DNA from 3 places in the Streptomyces sp. NPDC057900 genome. Region 3 is predicted to be linked to each of the others. Evidence: riboswitches for the same ligand, from Rfam matches in the RefSeq annotation. Region 3 holds a riboswitch; each other region holds the start of a gene.

The links. A riboswitch is a leader RNA that binds a small molecule or an ion and turns the genes downstream of it on or off. The one in region 3 is predicted to bind cobalamin.
Region 1: it holds a riboswitch for cobalamin, as region 3 does, so the genes downstream of both, ACFVQ0_RS12625 (ribonucleoside-diphosphate reductase subunit alpha) here and ACFVQ0_RS24560 (prenyltransferase/squalene oxidase repeat-containing protein) in region 3, are expected to answer to the same signal.
Region 2: it holds a riboswitch for cobalamin, as region 3 does, so the genes downstream of both, ACFVQ0_RS30900 (cobalamin biosynthesis protein) here and ACFVQ0_RS24560 (prenyltransferase/squalene oxidase repeat-containing protein) in region 3, are expected to answer to the same signal.

What each region holds. Positions count from the first base shown of each region.
Region 1 is NZ_JBHVOI010000002.1:1,172,706-1,174,954, reverse strand. It holds gene mctP (monocarboxylate uptake permease MctP) at 1-336, shown strand, start outside; gene ACFVQ0_RS12630 (GNAT family N-acetyltransferase) at 444-956, shown strand; cobalamin riboswitch at 997-1,134, shown strand; gene ACFVQ0_RS12625 (ribonucleoside-diphosphate reductase subunit alpha) at 1,275-2,249, shown strand, end outside.
Region 2 is NZ_JBHVOI010000012.1:67,059-69,307, forward strand. It holds gene ACFVQ0_RS30890 (inorganic phosphate transporter) at 1-512, shown strand, start outside; gene ACFVQ0_RS30895 (hypothetical protein) at 525-758, shown strand; cobalamin riboswitch at 965-1,098, shown strand; gene ACFVQ0_RS30900 (cobalamin biosynthesis protein) at 1,214-2,227, shown strand; gene ACFVQ0_RS30905 (cobyric acid synthase) at 2,224-2,249, shown strand, end outside.
Region 3 is NZ_JBHVOI010000006.1:430,319-432,567, forward strand. It holds gene ACFVQ0_RS24555 (hypothetical protein) at 1-687, opposite strand, end outside; cobalamin riboswitch at 809-883, opposite strand; cobalamin riboswitch at 968-1,113, shown strand; gene ACFVQ0_RS24560 (prenyltransferase/squalene oxidase repeat-containing protein) at 1,314-2,249, shown strand, end outside.

The DNA of each region.
Region 1 (2,249 bases), on a different contig from region 3:
ACCCGGTGGTTCCACCGCTGGGCGCTGCTCGCCGGCTGGGCGGTCGGCATGGTCTACGGGACGGCCGCCGCCTACGGGGTCGCCAGCCCCACCCAGGCGCACTTCGGCGGGTCCTCCAAGGAGATCCCGGGCATCGGTGAGATCGGCTACATCGGTCTGACGGCGTTCGTCCTGAACATCGTGGTGACCGTCGTCCTCACCTTCGTCCTGAACGCCGTGAAGGCACCTGCCGGGCTCGACGAGACCTCTCCCGCCGACTACACCGCGGACGCGGGCGACCCCGGCGTGAAGACGGAGCTCCCGCCGGCCACGGCCGGGGCCCCGGGCGGTCACTGACCGAGGCGTACGGGCCGCCGCACCCCGCCTGCGAGGGGTGCGGCGGCCCGTACGCGCGTCGTGAACCCCGTGCAGCCGCCGCACCCCGGTGCGGCAGACTTCCCCGCATGGACATAACCATCAGGCCGGTCGAGCCCGCCGAGTACGCCGCCCTCGGCGAGATCACCGCCGAGGCCTATCTCGGGGACGGGCTGCTGGACTACGGCGACGACGATCCGTACCTGGTTCAGCTGCGCGACGTCCCCCGGCGGGCGGAGGAGGCCGAGGTGCTCGTCGCGGCGGACGCCCGGGGCCGCGTCCTCGGCGGGGTCACCTACGCGCCGCCGGGCAACCGCTGGGCCGATATCGCGACGGCCGACGAGGCCGAGTTCCGGATGCTCGCGGTCTCCCGGGAGGCCCGTGGGGCAGGGGCGGGCGAGGCGCTCGTCCGGGCCTGTATCGACCGCGCACGGGCCACCCCGGGGGTCACCGGCATCGTCCTGTCGACGCAGCCGGCGATGCGCGGCGCCCATAGGATCTACGCGCGCCTCGGCTTCGTCCGGACCCCGGAGAGGGACTGGTATCCCATCGAGGGGCTCTCGCTGCTGACGTACCGCCTGGAGTTCCCGGCGGTCTCCTGACAGTCACGCGACACAACATGTGGGGGCTGCCTCATCCGGCGGCCCCCACATGTATGCTCGTGCTCGCTGTCGCCGCAGGGAAATCCGGTGCGAATCCGGAACTGTCCCGCAACGGTGTGATCGGTGCGCTTTTGCGCACCCCCGAGTCCGAGGACCTGCCGACAGCGCATCCGGCTCGACCGAACTGGATGCCCAGACGTCCGGGCCTCGTGGATGGGCCGGTGGACGCCGCACGGAGTGCTGCCCTGACCGGGCCCCGCTCCGCCCGGCTGCCCCCGCTCCCCCGTCGGCCCAGAGCCGAGCGAGGGAGAGCACCACGTGACCATCGCGCCAGCCGATCCGGTTTCAGCGGCCGAATCAACGGGAACCACGAGCGACGGACCGGGCACCGCACTGCTGCGGACCCTCACCGAGCTCACCGCGGATCTGCCCGACACCGACCCCGGACGCGTCGCCGCCGCCGCGCTGCGCGGCCGCAACGCCCGGTCGGACGAGGCCGAGCTGCGCTCGCTGGCCACCGAGGCCGCCGCGGGTCTGATCTCCGAGGACCCCGCCTACTCCCGGCTCGCCGCCCGCCTCCTCACCCGCTCCATCGCGGACGAGGCCGCCGGGCAGGGCGCGACGTCCTTCTCCGCCTCGGTCGCCGTCGGGCACCGCGAGGGCCTGATCGCGGACCGCACCGCCGAGTTCGTGACGCTGCACGCGGCCGCCCTGGACGCCCTGGTGGGACAGGCGCTCGCCGACGGCGCCGACGACCGCTTCGGCTACTTCGGACTGCGCACCCTGCACAGCCGCTACCTGCTGCGCCACCCGATCACCCGCCAGGTCGTCGAGACCCCGCAGCACTTCATGCTGCGGGTGGCCGCCGGGCTCGCGGAGGACAACTCCGAGCGGGCGCTGGACGAGGTCGCGGCCCTGTACCGGCTGATGAGCCGGCTGGACTACCTGCCCTCCTCCCCGACGCTCTTCAACTCCGGCACCCGGCACCCGCAGATGTCCTCCTGCTACCTGCTGGACTCGCCGCTGGACGAGCTGGACTCGATCTACGACCGCTACCACCAGGTGGCGCGCCTGTCCAAGCACGCGGGCGGCATCGGCCTCTCGTACTCCCGCATCCGCGCGCGCGGTTCGCTGATCCGGGGCACCAACGGGCACTCCAACGGCATCGTGCCGTTCCTGAAGACGCTCGACGCCTCCGTCGCGGCGGTCAACCAGGGCGGCCGGCGCAAGGGCGCCGCCGCCGTCTACCTGGAGACCTGGCACGCGGACATCGAGGAGTTCCTTGAGCTGCGC
Region 2 (2,249 bases), on a different contig from region 3:
CGCCGCAGGGCTTCGCCGCCCAGACCAGTGCGGCGACGGTCATCCTGGCCTCCTCGCACCTCGGCTTCTCCCTCTCCACCACCCAGTCCTGCTCCGGTGCCGTGATGGGCGCCGGTCTCGGCCGCCGGGGCGGCGTGGTCCGCTGGTCCACCGCCACCCGGATGTTCGTCGCCTGGGGTCTGACGCTGCCGGCCGCCGGTCTGGTCGGCGCGGGGGCGGAGTTCCTCACCAAGCAGGGCACCTGGGGCGTCGTGCTCGTCGCCGTACTGCTGATCGCGGGCTCCGGAGCGATCTGGGTGCTGTCCCGCCGCAAGCCGGTCGGCCAGGACGATGTCGCGCCCGGCGGCCAGGACGGCGCTCCGGTCACCGGGGACGCCGAACCCATGGGCGTCGTCACCACCGCCATCGCGGCTGTCAGCCCGCCGCCCACCTCGGCCGCCCAGGCCCACGAACTCACCGCCACCATCCCGGCCCCGGCCGTAGCCGACCCGGCGCGACCCGCCACGGTGTAAGGAAGATCCTCCATGAACATCGACTGGGCAGCCCTCGGCACCGTCTTCGGCGTCTCTCTCGTCGCCACCGTCGCCCTGGTGGGCCTCTTCACCCTGGGCATCGCCGGCCTCTCCAGGCAGCCGGAAACGGCCGAGCCGGGCGGGCGGTCCGGCGGGTCCCTGATGCTCGCCCGCGCGGGCGCGTACGTCTGCTTCGGACTGTGCGCGGCAGCGGTGGCCTACGGGATCTACCTGATCGTCGCCTGAACCGCAGCGTCTGAACCACAGCCGCTGAACCATCCGCCTCATCGGGCCGGCCGCACCTCGGGTGCGGCCGGCCCGACGCGCGTCCCGACGCGTGTCCGATGTGCGTGCCGATGTGGGGCTCAGCACACTGCACCGTCGCAGGTCAACGGTAGGTTGACTGGCGTTCGCGGAGCGTGGTGGACTGCCGGAGCCATTACGGCGACAGCAGAGGAAGCCGGTGCGAATCCGGCGCGGTCCCGCCACTGTCACCGGGGAGCAGTCCCCCACCACCGGAAGTCACGGTCCACGCCGAGTGGGCTGGAAGACCGGGGGAACTGCGGATCCGGGAGCCAGGAGACTCTCGTCGCCGGTCACGTCGAACCAGGGCGCGGACCCTGAGTGAGGACATCACCATGCCCGGCATGATCCAAACGGAAGACCCCAAGGTCCTTCGAGGCGCGACGGCCGGCTGAACCGTGCGTGCCGATCGCATCTTCGCGTACGGCGCCACGGCCGGTCTGATCGGTGATCTGCTGCTCGGTGATCCCCGCCGGGGACATCCGGTCGCCGCCTTCGGGCGCGCCGCGGCAGGCGTCGAACGCCGTCTGTGGCGCGACCACCGCGGGTGGGGCGCCCTGCACACCCTGGTCTGCGCCGGAGGCGCCGCCGGGGGCGCGGCACTGGCCGCCCACGCGCTGCGCCGCCGTCCCGCCGCCTCCGTCGCCCTGACCGCCGCCGCCACCTGGTCCGTCGTCGGCGGTACGTCGCTGGGGCGCGAGGCCCGGTCCATCGGCGGCGCGCTGACCGCCGGGGACCTCGGCCTGGCGCGGGAGCGGCTGCCCCATCTGTGCGGCCGCGACCCGCACTCCCTGGACGGGCCGCAGATCGCCCGTGCCGTCGTGGAGTCCGTCGCGGAGAACACCTCCGACGCCGTGGTCGGCGCCCTGGTGTGGGGTGCGCTGGGCGGGGTCCCCGGACTCGTCGGCTTCCGGGCCGCCAACACCCTGGACGCGATGGTCGGCCACAGATCGCCCCGCTACCTGCGCTACGGCTGGGCCTCTGCCCGCCTCGACGACCTGGTGGGCTGGCCGGGCGCCCGGCTGACGGCCCTGCTCGCCGTGGCCGCGGGAGGGGACCCGCGCGGTGCGGTCCGGGCCTGGCGGGCGGACGCGGCGAAGCACCCGAGCCCCAACGCGGGCCCGGTGGAAGCCTCGTTCGCGGGCGCGCTCGGCGTACGGCTCGGCGGCACCCTCGCCTACGGCGGCCGGGTCGAGCACCGCCCCGTGCTCAACGGCGGCGCGGGCCGCGCGGTGGCGACAGAGGACATCGAACGCGCCGTACGGCTCTCGCGCCGGATCGGGGTGCTCGCCCTCGGCGTGGGCGTGGCGGCCCGGCTGGGCGTGGGCGCCGCCGCACGACGGATCACCTCGACGCGCGGCACGGGAACACCTGCCCCGGGCGCGCGCACCTCAGGACGGAGACCGACATGAGCGGCGGACTGCTGGTCGCCGG
Region 3 (2,249 bases):
CATCGCGGCGCCGGTCATGTCGATGTCACTGGTGGCGGCGAGCGCCGCCGGATCGCCCTCGGCCTTGCTGTAGTTCCAGCCGCCGTCGTCGTGCTGGTTGGCGCGGATACGGGTGACGAGCGCATCGCGCAGGGCCTGGGGTATGCGCTGGGCGCCGGCCTGGGTCCTGGCCCCGCCGAGGGCCAGGGCCGCGAAGACGGTCCCGTTGAAGTTCGCGGACGGGCCGAAGTAGCCGGGCTCCGCGTTCTGCCAGTAGCCGTAGATGTCACCGATCAGATTGCGGGAGGAGGAGACCCTGGCGGGGTCGATACCGGCCGCGTAGGCGTTGAGCGTGGCGCGTTCGTAGTCGGTGACCACAGGTGCCGCCGATGGCCAGCCCGCCGTGGCGAGCAGGGTGCGGTAGACCGATCTCGCGTTCTTCGAGGCGTCGCCGCCAGGTGTGACGTCCACCGCCGCGGTTCCGGCGGCGGCCAGGGCGCTGAATGCCCACTCGTTGGAGAGTCCGCCCGAGGCGTACGAACCGTCGGCCGCCTGAAGGGACTTGAGATACGCGACACCGTTCGTCTTCGAGGTGGCGATCTGGGCCGGTGTGGCGGTGGCCGCCGCCGGCAGGGCACTCAGACACAGAGCCCCGAGGGAGACGGCTGCTGTGAACACAAGACGGGGTGAGACCGAAGGACGAGGCATGGCCTGCTCCTGGGATGAGGGGCGCGCCGGCCAGGCCCGCGTCCGGCCCGAAGAGGGGCGGCAGCGGGAAGGGCCGCCGCCCGAACGCGTGGACCGGCTTCCTGTGATGCACCGCCGACATGGGCATTCGGGCTCGGAACGGCCCCCGCCGTCCCACACCGCTGCGCGTCAGCCCCGGACTCTCACCGGGTTCCCCCATGTGGCAGCCCAGGACGCTACCCCAGGCGGAGCAGTCCTGTCAGCAGCCCCCGAACCCGGTCCGAACGGCGCGGCCGCCTCTTGACGTTGTGTGCGAGGGCGTGCTCAAATCCGCCTGATAAGCACTGAGTTCCAGGGGAAGCCGGTCGAAATCCGGCGCTGACCCGCAACCGTAGGCCCGGCATCGCCGGGCGAGCCGGATTACCTGGGGCCTGATCTGCAGCGAGAAGCGCCGTCGCGGACTACGGCGTGGTCGACCAGCCCCGCCATGCGGTGAATCACGCGTGGTCGCGGTGGGCTCAGCCACGTTCGTGTCCCCACGGAGACAGAACGAGGGGGCCGCGGTGGGGACCGCACAGCGAACAGACCGGAAGCCGGGGACCAGAGCGTTCCTGTCCCTGGTGGCGGTGGCATTTCTCCTGCTTGCCATGTGCGTGACACTCGGTACGGGCACCCCGGCCGCGGCCGGTCCCGTCGACGCGTGCACGGCCCGCGAGGGCGCTGTCGTCGCTGTCGACTTCGGCCCCTTCGGCGGCAAGGTCGAGCGCGGCTGCGACACCACGCCGACCACCGGATACGAACTCCTCCACGAGGCGGGCTTCACCACAGAGGGGACGCAGCACGACGGCCCGGCCTTCATCTGCCGCATCGGACTCGGCTCCGGAACGCAGTACCCGACGACGGACCAGGAGTCCTGCGTCCTCACCCCGCCGGCCACCGCCTACTGGTCCTACTGGGTCGCCTCGCCGGGACAGACCAAGTGGACGTACAGCCAGTACGGCGCCATGAGCCGCGACCTGAAGGACGGTGACGTCGACGCCTGGGTGTTCGGCGGGACCGACATCGGCGGCACGACCGGCGGGCCGACGTTCACCCCTGACGACGTGCGCGCCGGCGGGGGCGAAGAGACCCCGGACCCCGGCGGCAGCACGCCCACGGTCCCGGCCGGTGAGATCGACACCACCGCGGCGGCGGCCTGGGCCAAGGGTGCGCTCAAGGACGGCGAACGCGTCGTCGACGACGGCGCCGACACCCCGAACTACCTGTTGACCACCGAGGCGGCCTACGCGCTCGCCGCCGCCGAGGGCACGAGCGCCACCCTCGACAAGGTCACGGCCTTCCTCGCCGCCCACACCGACGACTACGCCTACCCGTCCGGCAAGGACCAGGCACCCGACGCGACGGCGGCCGCTCGGCTCGCCCTCCTCGCCGAGGCCACGGAGCGCGACCCGCATGCCTTCGGCGGCCACGACCTGATCGCGGACCTCATCGGCAACGTCTGCGCTGCCGGCCCCGAGTCCGGCACCCACACCCCCGGTTGCTCCGCGAAGGGCGACTTCCGCAACGCCTCGTACGGCGAAGGA